One region of the Bradyrhizobium sp. 192 genome, then DNA from elsewhere that is predicted to be linked to it. Evidence: predicted binding sites of a transcription regulator. Region 1 holds the regulator's gene; each other region holds the start of a gene.

Region 1 (4,375 bases):
CGTGCGGCCCGGTCCGGCCTCATCACCGGCGTGCTGCTCGCCACCGCCCGCGTCGCCGGCGAGACCGCGCCGCTGCTGTTCACCGCGCTGTCGAACCAGTTCTTCAGCCTCGGCCTGAACAAGACGATGGCCAACCTGCCCGTCACCATCAACAACTTCGTGCAGAGCCCCTACGCCTACTGGAAGCAGTTGGCGTGGAGCGGCGCTCTGCTCATCACCCTGACCGTGCTTGCCCTGAACATTGGCGCGCGCATCCTTGGCGCCGAGAGGACCGCAAAATGAGTGATCTTTCCGTATCGATGAGCGCGTCCGGTGGCCTGCCGCACGCGCCGGTGCTGCCCGAGGCGCCCGCCAAGGTGACGGTGCGCAACCTCAACTTCTATTACGGCGAGCACCACGCGCTGAAGAACATCAACCTGACGCTCGGCGCCAACCGCGTCACGGCGTTCATCGGGCCGTCGGGCTGCGGCAAGTCCACCCTGCTGCGCATCTTCAACCGGATGTACGACCTCTATCCGGGCCAGCGCGCCACCGGCCAGCTGATGCTGGACCAGACCAACATCCTCGACCCCAAGCTCGACCTCAATCTGCTGCGCGCCCGGGTCGGCATGGTGTTCCAGAAGCCGACGCCGTTTCCGATGACGATCTACGAGAACATCGCTTTCGGCATCCGCCTCTACGAGAAGATCTCGAAGTCCGAGATGGACGACCGCGTCGAGAAGGCGCTGCGCGGCGGCGCCCTCTGGAACGAGGTCAAGGACAAGCTCAACGCTTCCGGCCTGTCGCTCTCCGGCGGCCAGCAGCAGCGCCTGTGCATCGCCCGCACCGTCGCGGTGCGCCCCGAAGTCATCCTGTTCGACGAGCCCTGCTCGGCGCTCGACCCGATCTCGACCGCCAAGGTCGAGGAGCTGATCCAGGAACTGTCCGAGAACTACACGATCGCGATCGTCACCCACAACATGCAGCAGGCCGCGCGCGTCTCCGACAAGACCGCCTTCATGTATCTCGGCGAGCTGATCGAGTTCGACGACACCAGCAAGATCTTCACGTCGCCGACTGACCGGCGCACGCAGGATTACATCACCGGCCGGTTCGGCTGAGGAGACGCGACATGGGTACCGAACATACCGCCAAGGCCTTCGACACCGACCTCCAGGAACTCACACGCCTGGTCGCCGAGATGGGCGGCATCGCCGAGCGCATGATCGTCGATTCCGTCGATGCGCTGATCCGCCGCGACGTCGCGCTCGGCCAGCGCGTCGTCACCATCGACGCCGATCTCGACGCGCTGCAGAAGCGCATCGAGGAACGCGCGGTGCTCACCATCGCCCGCCGTCAGCCGATGGCGGTGGATTTGCGCGAGATCGTCGGCGCGATGCGCGTCGCGACCGACCTCGAGCGCATCGGCGACCTCGCCAAGAACATGGGCAAGCGCGTCGCCGCGCTCGAGACCGACTTCCATCCGCTGAAACTGTTCCGCGGCCTCGAGCACATGACCGACCTCGTGCAGCAGCAGGTCAAGTCGGTGCTGGACGCCTATGCCGCCCACGATCTTCCGGCGGCGATGGCGGTGTGGAAGGGCGACGAGGAGGTCGATGCGATCTGCACCTCGCTGTTCCGCGAGCTCCTCACCTACATGATGGAGGATCCCCGCAATATCTCGTTCTGTATCCACCTGATGTTCTGCGCCAAGAACATCGAGCGGATCGGCGACCACGCCACCAACATCGCCGAGACCGTGTTCTACATGATCGAGGGCCAGGCGATCACCGACAAGCGGCCGAAGGGCGACATGACCACCTTCGCCACGGCGATCCCGAATACCTGAAGACTTTAAGGAGCGACGACACCATGGGCGCACGCATTATGGTGGTTGAGGACGAGGAAGCTCTCACCGAGCTGCTTCGCTACAACCTCGAAGGCGACGGCTATGACGTCGAGACGGTCATGCGCGGCGACGACGCCGACACCCGCCTCAAGGAGCACGTCCCCGATTTGATCGTGCTCGACTGGATGCTGCCGGGCCTGTCGGGCATCGAGCTGTGCCGGCGCCTGCGCACCCGGCCCGACACCAAGCAGCTGCCGATCATCATGCTCACCGCGCGCGGCGAGGAGAGCGAGCGGGTGCGGGGGCTTGCGACCGGCGCCGACGATTACATCGTCAAGCCGTTCTCGGTGCCGGAGCTCCTGGCGCGCGTGAAGGGCCTGCTGCGGCGCGCCAGCCCCGAGCGGCTCGCCACCGTGCTGGCCTATGGCGACATTGAGCTCGACCGCGACAAGCGCCGCGTGGCGCGCTCGGGCCGGCCGATCGATCTCGGCCCGACCGAATATCGCCTGCTGGAGTTCTTCCTGGAGCATCCCGGCCGCGTGTTCTCGCGCGAGCAGCTGCTCGACAGCGTCTGGGGCCGCGACATCTACATCGACGAGCGCACCGTCGACGTTCATATCGGCCGCCTGCGCAAGCTGCTCAATCTCGGCCGCGAGCAGGACCCGATCCGCACCGTTCGCGGCGCCGGCTACGCGCTGGACGATCGCTTCGCGAAGGCCGAGCAGGCGTAGGGGGTTGTGGGCTGCCATTTGGCGAGTTGTAGCCGCAATCTCAGCCGTCATCCCGGGGCGCGCGCAGCGCGAGCCCGGGATCTCCGCGCGAGCGCTTGCGCTCGTCGCGATAACCACAGGACGTAGTTTGGCGAAGACTCGGAGTGACCATCTCGCGCAACAACTGCGCCCTGTGGTTATGGATCCCCGCGTTCGCGGGGATGACACCGAGATTGTTGGACCGTCGTCGCGTGACAGCGCCGTCCTTAGTCAGCTAAATCCGCAAGCTCACCGCGGCCCCGGCTTAGGTGCTGCGCGCCGGCGATCGGCCGCCGGCTGATACGCCACGCGCGAGTGCTGGGCGCAGTAGGGCAGGCCGGACAGCGCCTTGCCGCCGCAGAAGAAGAAGTCCGGGCTGGAGGGATCGCCGACCGGCCAATGGCAGGTCGCCTCGTTCAGCTCGAGCAGCGACAGCCGCTGGCTCATCGGCACCACGTTGTCGTAGGTGACCGGCTCGGCCTCCACCTCGACCTCGAAGGCCTGGGCCAGCGCGGTGTTGCCGCGCGCGATGGGGCGGGTCACCCGCATCATGTGCTGTGCGGGGCGCGCCTTGCGCGGCCGGGGCGCGGCCGATGACGGGCTCTTTGCGCGGCCGGACAGACCGAGCCTGTGCACTTTGCCGATCACGGCATTGCGGGTCACATTGCCGAGCTCAGCTGCGATCTGGCTGGCCGAAAGTCCGGCCTCCCAGAGCTTTTTCAGCTGCTCGACGCGATCATCGGACCAGGTCAAAACCGTCATTGCACCCTTTCCCTCGTCGCGCGGCTGCCGTCCTGGCGCCCATGCGGCGATTGCTAAGCTTCGAAAAACCCGTGCCGCCAGAATCCCTTAAGGCTCGCCGGGCGCGACTGACGCCCGAACGTTTACGCCGGTACATGAGGACTCTTGAGATCAGAACCGCTGCACGAGATGTCGTATCTGACAATCCAAACGCTACAATATGGCGTGACTCCCGCGCAAGAGTCCGCCGACTCGCTTCCACATGTTCCGTGGTGAAATCCCGCAAAATCGGCACCGCAAGACTACGGATTCTGCGTTTCCCGAGGCTTTCCGGGCGGCATTGACACCCGTCTTGCCAGGCATAAGATAGTCCCGCGTGCCGCCCTTAAAAGGCGGCACGTTTCGTTTTCCGGGCCGGTGGATGGTGCGTTGCGCAATGCACGCGTCACATCGTCCGCAACATTCAAGTGACATCATGACGAACAGCGCAGCGCCGCATTTGCTCCCCGTTTTCGCGAGAGCCGACCTCGGCTTCGAGCGCGGTGAAGGCTGCTGGCTGATCGCGACCAATGGCGATCGCTATCTCGATTTCACCTCGGGCGTGGCCGTGAATGCGCTCGGCCATTGCCATCCGCATCTTATCAAGGCGCTGCAGGAGCAGGCGACGAAGCTCTGGCACATGTCGAACCTGTTCCAGAGCCCGGATGGCGAGAAGCTCGCCAACCGGCTCTGCCAGGAGAGCTTTGCGGACTTCGTGTTCTTCGGCAATTCGGGGGCCGAAGCGCTGGAGGGCGTGATCAAGCTGGTGCGCCACCATCACTTCTCCAAGGGACATCCGGAGCGCTATCGCATCATCACTTTCGAAGGCGCCTTCCACGGCCGCACGCTGGCGACGCTGGCTGCGACCGGCTCGGCAAAATATCTCGAAGGCTTCGGTCCGCCGATGGAAGGCTTCGACCAGGTGCCGCATGGCGACATCGAGGCCGTCAAGAAGGCGATCGGTCCGCACACCGCCGGCATCCTGATCGAGCCGATCCAGGGCGAGGGCGGCGTGCGC
Region 2 (4,375 bases), 3.2 Mb from region 1:
CGAGCCGAGCAGCCCGTCGCTGATGCTGGCGCCGGTGCAGGCGAGCGGAAGATAAGTCACGGCGATGTGGGTGTAGCGCACCGCGAGCGCCAGCGCGGTGCGGGTCTGGTAGCTGTAGAGCGAGCGGTGGCACGGCGAGTTGAACCAGAGCGCGCTGTAGCGCTGCCAGTTGGCGAGCGTATCCGGCGCCTCGCAGGCCCGGCCGCCCTTGAAGCCGTGGCGGCTCGGCCGGTAGTACTGCGCGCCGGCGGTGCCCAGATAGGAGCGGAAGCAAAAGCCTTCGTCCGACAGCGCCAGCGGCCGGTCCGGATTGCCTTCGCCGGAGGCGATGCTGTCCCCGAGGCCGGCGACGAAGATGTCGCGGACCTGGATCTCGGTCTGGACGCGCTGGGTCGGATCGGAGCCGGAGGAGACGTCGACGGTCGCGACCGTCTGCTTGCCGTAGCGGACGCGCAGATTGATCGGCTCGGCGCAGTCGAAGGTCGATTGCTGAGGCCCGTCGCCGTCGTCGAACGACCAGGCGCAGGTGGCGCCGACCGGCACCGCGCCGACGAGGCGCACGGTGACGGGATGGTCGATCGGGGTCAGGTAGTTTTCCTTGGTATTGTCGCGAGTGCAGGGCTGGTTGACCCGGCCCTGCAGGTCGATGCAGAGCCGATTGACCATGTTGCGGGCCCAGCCGCGGCCCTCGCTCTGGAGCTCCAGCGATTGCTCGGCGGCGAGGATGCTGCGGTTGCGGGCGTTCTCGACATGGAGCAGGAAGTCGCGCTCCTCGCGGAACAGCCGGAAGCGGTTGCGCACCTCCCAATTGATCTGCAGGGCGCCGGAATCCTGAGCGCTGGCGCGCTCCGGTGGCATGGCAATCAGAATCCCGGCAAGCAACAGGGCGCCTGCGGAGAGGGTGCGAAGGAATGAAGGGATCATGGCCCGCGTCTTCAACGGCAAAGTTGAGGCGGAAATAAGAGAGCATTGCTCTGCCGCCTGCAACCCCTCCGGGGCGAGATCGTGGCCTACCGCTTGCTGGCCTGCCGCAGCGTCCGCTCGCGCTCCATTGCTGCCACCTGCTTTGGCAGATTGGCCTGCGCGCAGGCCTCCGCCAGCCGCCGCCGCTCCTGCCAGGGCTCGACCACGTTCATCCAGAGCTCGCGCGCGCCCATGATGGAGATGGCGAGGCCGAACGGGATCACGAAATAGAGGATGCGGAACACCAGCAGCGTCGCCAGCAGCTGCTCGCGGCCGAATTCGGGCAGCGCCAGCAGCATGGCGGCATCGAACACGCCGATCGAGCCGGGGGCGTGGCTGGCGAAGCCGAGCAGCGTCGCCAGGATGAACACCACGGCCAGCGACATGAAGTCGATCGGCGGGTTGGCCGGCATCAGCAGGTACATCGCCGTGGCGCAGAAGCCGAGATCGACCACCCCGATCAGGATCTGGACCAACGTCAGCGGCGCCGACGGCAGCACCACCTTCCAGCCCTTCTGGCCAAGCTCGCGCCGCTTCTCGCCCATCACGAGCCAGACCAGGTAGGCGCCGATCGAGGCGAGCCCGCCGAGCGCGATCAGCCGGTTGATCGAGGAGGGGAGCTGATCCATCGAGGATGCCGCATCGGGATGGATCGCCATGCCGATCGACAGCACGAAGATGTTACCGAGCCAGAAGGTCAGGCCCGACAGGAAGCAGATCTTGGCGACGTCGATCGCGTTCAGCCCATAGTCCGAATAGATCCGGAAGCGGATCGCGCCCCCGGTGAAGACCGTGGCGCCGATGTTGTGGCCGATCGAATAGGACGTGAAGCTGGAGAGCGCCGCAATGCGGTACGGCACGTGCTTCTTGCCGATCGTTCGCAGTGCAAAAAAGTCGTAGAAGGTCAGCGTACAGAACGCGAAGAACACGCAGATCGCCGCCAGCCCGATGCTGCCGCGGGGAATCTCGGTTAACGCGGTCAGGATGACCCCGGTATCGATGCCCTTGAGGGTCCGCACCAGCGAGGTGATCGCGAAGGCGATGATGAAGATGCTCGCGGCAACTCCAAGGCGTCGCCAGCCGATCCATCTCTTGAACCCGCGCTTCAGCGCTGGCAGCAGTCCGTGCATTCATCCTCCCGGCGGGGGCAAAGACCGTCCGGGCCAGACATTGGCCGGTCGGGTGCGATCATGGCCAAAGGCAGGCATCGATCGCTAGGCATGATCCAGATCATTTAAGGCATAATCAGCGGCTTGTGCAGCCCTTGACAACAATAGGTTCTGCGCCGGACCGGCCCCTTTGTCATACGCGGTTCACATCGCTGGCGCGTTAAGCATATGAGTCGTGAGCCCGGTCCGGCTCACGCATGTCGTATGTCGACACGATCTTCGATCCCGACGCCGGCCGCATTGTTCCAGCGCAAGCCATATGGGTCTTTTTGGAACGCCGATGCCGCGCGCTCGTTGGGCCCCATCAGCAACCGGACACGGCGGAACAAGCGGCTTTCTGGCAAAGCCGCTGACTTCGTGTTCCAGAAATCGGAAGAGGACGGAACGATGGGACTGTTCACAAAAGACATCAAGACCATGAACGACCTGTTCGTGCACCAGCTCCAGGACATCTATTACGCCGAGCAGCAGCTGACCAAGGCGCTGCCGAAGATGGCCAGCAAGGCCACCGATCCGCAGTTGAAACAGGGCTTTTTGACGCATCTCGAGGAAACGAAACAGCACGTCGCGCGGCTGGAGGAGGTCTTCAAGATGCACGGCGTCGCCGCAAAGGCAGTCGACTGTCCGGCGATCGACGGCATCATCGAGGAAGCCGAGGAGACCGCCGGCGAAGTCGCCGACAAGGCGGTGCTCGACGCCGCCCTGATCAACGCGGCGCAGGCCGCCGAACATTACGAGATCGTGCGCTATGGCAGCCTGATCGCCTGGGCCAAGCAACTCGGCCGCAACGACTGCGCCAGCGTGCTCGCCAAGACGCTTGAGGAGGAGAAGGCAACCGACCAGAAGCTGACAGCACTGGCCGAGAGCAAGGTGAATCTGCGCGCGGCGAGCTAATGAAGGTGTCGTGATCGAAACGCCGCGCGGTCATCCGCGCGGCGTTTCCCTGACCACGGGAGCCGTCCATCATGATCGGTCCCGGTGTTCGCGGGCGGGATGAACAATCCGAGTGAATGGACACAGCTTCCGTTCACCATTGCCGAAGCTGGCGCGTAGCCAGTTACCACCTGTCCATTATTGTCAGGCCATGTGCGGGTCCATCAGGGGCCCGCAATGCATCAAGTTCTCTACTGTCTCACCGACGAGCACGATTGGCGGCTCGTTGTGCTCGCCGGCGCGGTGTGTCTGCTTGCCAGCGCGGCCGCGATCAGCCTGTTCCACCGGGCGCGGGCGACTCAGGGCGTCGGACGCCTGACCTGGCTCGGCCTCGATGCGGCCGTCAGCGGCTGCGGCATCTGGGCGACGCATTTCATCGCGATGCTCGCCTACGGACCGGGCGGCGCCGGTGCCTACAACATTCCAGTGACGATCCTGTCGTTGATCTTTGCGATCTCCGTGACCTTCGTGGGGCTGAGCATTGCCGTGTCGTCCTCGCGGGCGGTGTGGATCGTTCTCGGCGGCGCCATCGTCGGCAGCGGTGTCGCGGCGATGCATTACACCGGCATGGCGGCGCTGGAGATGCCGGCGCGGGTGCACTGGATCGGAAGCACGGTCGCCGTCTCGGTGCTGTCGGGTATCGTCTTTGCGGCGCTTGCATTGCTCGTGGCCGTGCGACGCGACGACCTCTTCCATGCACTGACGGCGATGGTCCTGCTGACGGTCGCCATCGTCGCGCATCATTTCACCGCCATGGGCGCGGTTGTGCTGACGCCGGATCCGACGCTCGCGATCGGCGGCCTCTCGATTCCGCCGGCCTCGCTGTCCTTCCTCACCGCCAGCGCCGCGGTTGCGATCATCGCGATCGCGCTCGTGGCCGCGCTGCTCGACCGCCGCGCGAGGGGCGAACTGGGCGCCCAGCAGATGGTGCTGGATACGGCGCTCGAGAACATGTCGCAGGGTCTTTGCATGTTCGATGCCGACGGCAAGATCATGCTGTTCAACGAGCGCTATGCGGCCATGCTTCGTCGCACCGACGTCGCGCTGACCGGCCGCCTCCTGGTCGACGTGCTCAGGGAGGAGCAGGCCAAGGGCGAGTGGCAGGGCGAGGCCGATGAATTCTTCGCCCGCCTCGTCGCCGACGCGCGCGAGGGCCGCACCACGACGGACGTCGTCAACCGGTTCGGCCGTTCCATTCGGGTGGTCAACCAGCCGATGCAGAGCGGCGGCTGGGTCGCGACCTTCGAGGACATCACCGAATGGCTGGAGGCGCAGGCCAAGATCTCGCACATGGCGCGCCATGACGCGCT
Region 3 (4,375 bases), 170 kb from region 1:
GCCTCTTCGCCGAGTTCGCGGGCGCGCAGGGCGCGATCGACCAGCGCCATCGACATGGTCTTGCGCTCGCTCTGCCCGAAGGCGAGGCCATAGCCGCGGGTGAAGCACGGCGCTTCGGTCGCAGAGCCCTTGAACTGGTTGACCATCTGGCACTCGGTGAGCTCGATCGAGCCGAGCGGCACGGCGAAGCCGGCGTCTTCCGCCAAGAACTCCACCTCGACCTCGCCAAAGCGTATCTCGCCGGCGAAGGGATGGTTGCGGCCGTAGCCGCGCTGGGTGGAATAGCCCATCGCGAGCAGAAAACCCTCGTCTCCGCGCGCGAGGTTTTGCAGCCGCAGATCCCGATCCGCCGGAAAATTCAGCGGCTCGCGAGTGAGATCGCCGACGCTGGCACCCTCTTCGGCCTGCGGCGAAGATTCGATCAGCCCATCGCGGCCGAGAATATCGGTCACGCGCGGCGTCGGCGCCGTCGACGCATCAGCCGTTGCCGGCGCCTCCGGCACGAAGCCTTGCGCGAGCGCGGGATCGAGCAGGCGGTGGGTGTAATCGAAGGTCGGCCCGAGGATCTGGCCGCCCGGAATGTCCTTGAAGGTCGAGGACACTCGCCGCTGCACCCGCATCGCACCGGTGTCCACCGGCTCGCTCGCACCGAAACGGGGCAAGGTGGCGCGGAAGGCGCGAACCAGGAAGATCGCCTCGATCAGGTCGCCGCGCGCCTGCTTGATCGCCAGCGCCGCGAGCTCGCGGTCATAGAGCGAGCCTTCGCTCATGACGCGGTCCACCGCCAGCCCAAGCTGTTCCGAGATCTGGTCGAGCGTGACTTCCGGAACGTTTTGGTCGCCGCGCCGCTTGTCTGCGAGCAGGCGATGGGCGTTCTCGATGGCGCGTTCGCCGCCTTTGACTGCGACATACATGCTTCTAGCTTCCCTTGCTCGCGATGCGCGTGGTGCGGGGAATCGCGACCAATGCGTCATCGGCGACCAGCACCACATCGATGCCGCGCGGAAACAGCGCCTCGTTGACGTGCAGGCGCTCGAACAGATCGAACGGCTTGACCGACGCATTGAGCATCGCGACGCCGTCGATGCCAGGGCCGCGCAGCTCGAAACTGCGGCCTGCGTCGAGGCTGTCGACCTGCAGGATCAATGTGGTGGACCGGTCCGGATATTCGCTGGTGCCGAGCGCGAAGCGTTCGAGTTGCGGCAGCGCACCGCCGTCACTGATCAGCGCAAAACTCGCAATCGAGGAATCCTGCACCACCGGCGCGCCGGTGTGGAATTTCAGCCATTTCACCAATTCCGGGCTCTCCGCCATCCGCGCGTCGAGCCAGAGCGGCGTGTCGTGATCGAACAGCGTCAAAGCGATCGCGGCGGTGCCGCGCATCATCGTATCGGGCGCTCCAGCCATCGGGACAATGCGCTGGACCGAGCCCGGCCGCGCCATCGCGTCCATCACCGAGCGAAAGGTCGATTGCGCCGACAGCACCTTGTCGACGAAACCGGGCGGCAATTCCGCAATCGTGGTCATGATCTCACCCCTCACCGCGCACCATGGTGTAGAAATCAACCTTCGTCGCGGCGGTCTCCGCCGCCGCCTGCTTGCGGCCCGTCATAAGCTGCTCACGCAACGGGGCGATAACGTCCCGCTCCACCGCCGCGCTAAAATCCCGGGACTGCACCAGCGCGTCGCACAGCGCGATCAGCCGCGCCTTCTCGCCGTCGCGCCCGAGCGTGTAGCCGAACCCGACCTCGCCGCTCGCCAGCCGCACCGCCGCGCGCGACACTGTCGCTTCGCCGAGATTGAACGGCGCGCCGTCGCCGCCGACCCTGCCGCGCAGCATGACGAGGCCGTTCTCCGGCGCGCGCAAATCCTGATGGGCCGGCAGGACGAAGTCGCGGAGGCGGGCGGCGATCTCGCCCGCCTCCGCGTGCGCCAGCACGGCCATGGCGGCCTGGCGCTGGGCTTGCTGGTTGTTGTGCTGGGTCACCTGATCCACCGACTTTCCGACCGAACTTGCCGCATCGAAGTTGTCTATGATAATAGACAACTTCATAAGGGAGCGCCATGACTGTTTCGTGACAAAGCTGTGATTTCTGGAGTAGGTTGCCGCGACATGAGCATGCAGGACACCGCCTCCTCGGGCGTCGCGCTATGGCGCCTCGTTGCCGACGGCATCGAGCGCGGCATCGCCGACGGCCGTTTCGCGGCCGGCGACAAATTGCCGGGCGAGATGGAGATCGCCGAAACCTATCGGGTGAACCGCCACACCGTGCGGCGCGCGCTGGCAGCCCTTGCCGAGCGCGGCCTCGTGCGTGCCGAGCGCGGCAGCGGAACCTATGTCGAGGCGCAGAAGCTCGCCTATCCCCTGCGTTCGCGCACCCGATTCTCCGAGATCGTCGGCGCCGGCGGCCGCGAGCCGCGCGGGCAGTTGATCGAGGCGACCGACGATGTCGCGACCCGTGAGCTGGCGCGCGAGCTCGGCTTGAAGACCGGCGCGCCCCTGGTGCGAATCGAGGCGATCAGGCTGGCCGACCGCACGCCGATCTGCGTCTCCACCACCTGGCTGTCGGCGGAATTGTTTCCAGGCGCCGGCGCCGTGTTCGCGGCGACGCGCTCGATGACGAAGCTGCTGGAACATTACGGCGTGCGCGACTATCGCCGCGGCGCGACGAGGATCACGGCCGGCATCGTCGACGCTACCGACGCGGCCCGGCTCGACCTGGCACTCGGACGGCCGATCCTGGTGGTCGACGCGACCGACCATGATCTCGAGGGCAAGCCGCTGATGACCAAGCATTCGCGGTTCGCGGCGGAGCGCGTGGAGTTTTTGGTGGAGAACGGGTGAGCAATCGACCACGCAGGACTCGTAGGGTGGGCAAAGGCGCACTTGCGCCGTGCCCACCATCTCTCCCCGATAGCTGAGTTGACGTGGTGGGCACGCTTCGCTTTGCCCACCCTACGGCAGCTGCAACTAAGCCACCGCCCTGCGCCCAATGATCGCAAAGCGCAGCTTGCCCGAGATGAAATCGATCGCGGCCACCGCGACCAAAATCATCAGGATCAGGAACGACACTTTCTGCCATTCCAGCACGCGGATCTGCTCGGCGAGCTGAAGGCCGATGCCGCCGGCGCCGACGATGCCGATGATGGTGGCCGAGCGGGTGTTGGATTCGATGAAATAGAGCACCTGGCCGGCGATGACGGGCAGCACCTGCGGCAGCAGGCCGAAACGGATCTCGTGCAGCGCGCTGCCGCCGGAAGCGCGGATGCCTTCGACCTGCTTCTGGTCGGCACCCTCGATCGCCTCGGAGAACAGCTTGCCGAAGGCGCCAAAATCCGACACCGCGATGGCGAGCACGCCGGCGAACGGGCCGAGCCCGACGACGTTGATCCACACCAGCGCCCAGATCAGCGTGTCGACGCCGCGGATCGAATCCAGGAAGCGGCGGACCGGGAAACGCAGGATGACCGACGGCACCACGTTGCGCGCGGCAAACAGGCTGACCGGAAGCGCGAACAGCGCAGCCAGCGTGGTGCCGAGCAGCGCAATCGAGAGCGTTTCGCCCATCGCCTTCAGATATAGCGGCAGCGAGGAGCCGGGATCGGGCGGGATCATCATCATGCTGATCCAGCCGAGCTGGCTGAGGCCGTTGAAGAGCCGTGACGGCGAAAAATCGAGGTCGACGAGGCCATAGATGAAAATCGCGAACGCCGCGACGATCATTGCCGGCGTCGCGAGCTGCGCCGCAGCCGGCCGCTCGAACACATCGGGATAGCGCGCGCGCATCTGCGCGGCATCAACTTCGGGCGGCTTGCTCACGTTCGCGCCTCCTTGCCGAACAGTCGGCCGCGCACCCAGCCGGTCGTGATGTCGATCAGGAAGACCGTGACGATGATCGTCACGAGAATGGCACTGACATCGGAGTAGTAGAACTTGCGGATCGCGACGATGAGCTCCTGTCCGATACCGCCGGCACCGACGAAACCCATCACCGAGGCCTCGCGCACATTGATCTCGAAACGCAACAGCGCGTAGCTCACGTAGCCCGCCGAGACCTGGGGCAGGATCGCAAAGCGCATGCAGGAGAGCCAGCTCGCGCCAGTCGATCGGATGCCTTCGACCGGCTTCATGTCGGCATTCTCGACGATCTCGGAAAACAGCTTTCCGAGCGCGCCTGTGGAGTGGATCGCAATCGCGAGCACGCCAGCCATCGGGCCGAGACCAAAGGCGATCACGAAGATCAGCGCGAATACGATGCCCGGCACGGTACGGGCAAACTCGAGCAGCCGCCGCACCACGAAGCGCAGCCAGGGTCCCGGCGAAGTATTCTCGGCCGCGAAGAAATTGAGCGCGAACGCGAACACCGCTCCGATC

The links. The regulator PhoB, encoded in region 1, activates phosphate uptake and scavenging genes when phosphate is short. The targets are predictions, from matches to a motif close to TGTCATNNANCTGTCAT.
Region 2: a site for PhoB is predicted at 2,264-2,280, ahead of IVB24_RS28600 (YbhN family protein). Genes of this name have one in related genera too.
Region 3: a site for PhoB is predicted at 2,065-2,081, ahead of phnF (phosphonate metabolism transcriptional regulator PhnF). Genes of this name have one in related genera too.

Annotation. Positions count from the first base shown of each region.
Region 1 is NZ_CP064690.1:1,059,431-1,063,805, forward strand. Features, by position in the region: gene pstA (phosphate ABC transporter permease PstA) at 1-282, shown strand, start outside; gene pstB (phosphate ABC transporter ATP-binding protein PstB) at 279-1,100, shown strand; gene phoU (phosphate signaling complex protein PhoU) at 1,112-1,828, shown strand; gene phoB (phosphate regulon transcriptional regulator PhoB) at 1,852-2,559, shown strand; gene IVB24_RS04915 (GcrA family cell cycle regulator) at 2,827-3,339, opposite strand; gene IVB24_RS04920 (aspartate aminotransferase family protein) at 3,794-4,375, shown strand, end outside.
Region 2 is NZ_CP064690.1:6,092,968-6,097,342, reverse strand. Features, by position in the region: gene IVB24_RS28605 (hypothetical protein) at 1-924, opposite strand, end outside; gene IVB24_RS28600 (YbhN family protein) at 1,011-2,093, opposite strand; gene IVB24_RS28595 (ferritin-like domain-containing protein) at 2,520-3,026, shown strand; gene IVB24_RS28590 (EAL domain-containing protein) at 3,243-4,375, shown strand, end outside.
Region 3 is NZ_CP064690.1:1,230,224-1,234,598, reverse strand. Features, by position in the region: gene IVB24_RS05800 (carbon-phosphorus lyase complex subunit PhnI) at 1-914, opposite strand, end outside; gene phnH (phosphonate C-P lyase system protein PhnH) at 919-1,527, opposite strand; gene phnG (phosphonate C-P lyase system protein PhnG) at 1,532-1,996, opposite strand; gene phnF (phosphonate metabolism transcriptional regulator PhnF) at 2,114-2,845, shown strand; gene phnE (phosphonate ABC transporter, permease protein PhnE) at 2,972-3,820, opposite strand; gene phnE (phosphonate ABC transporter, permease protein PhnE) at 3,817-4,375, opposite strand, start outside.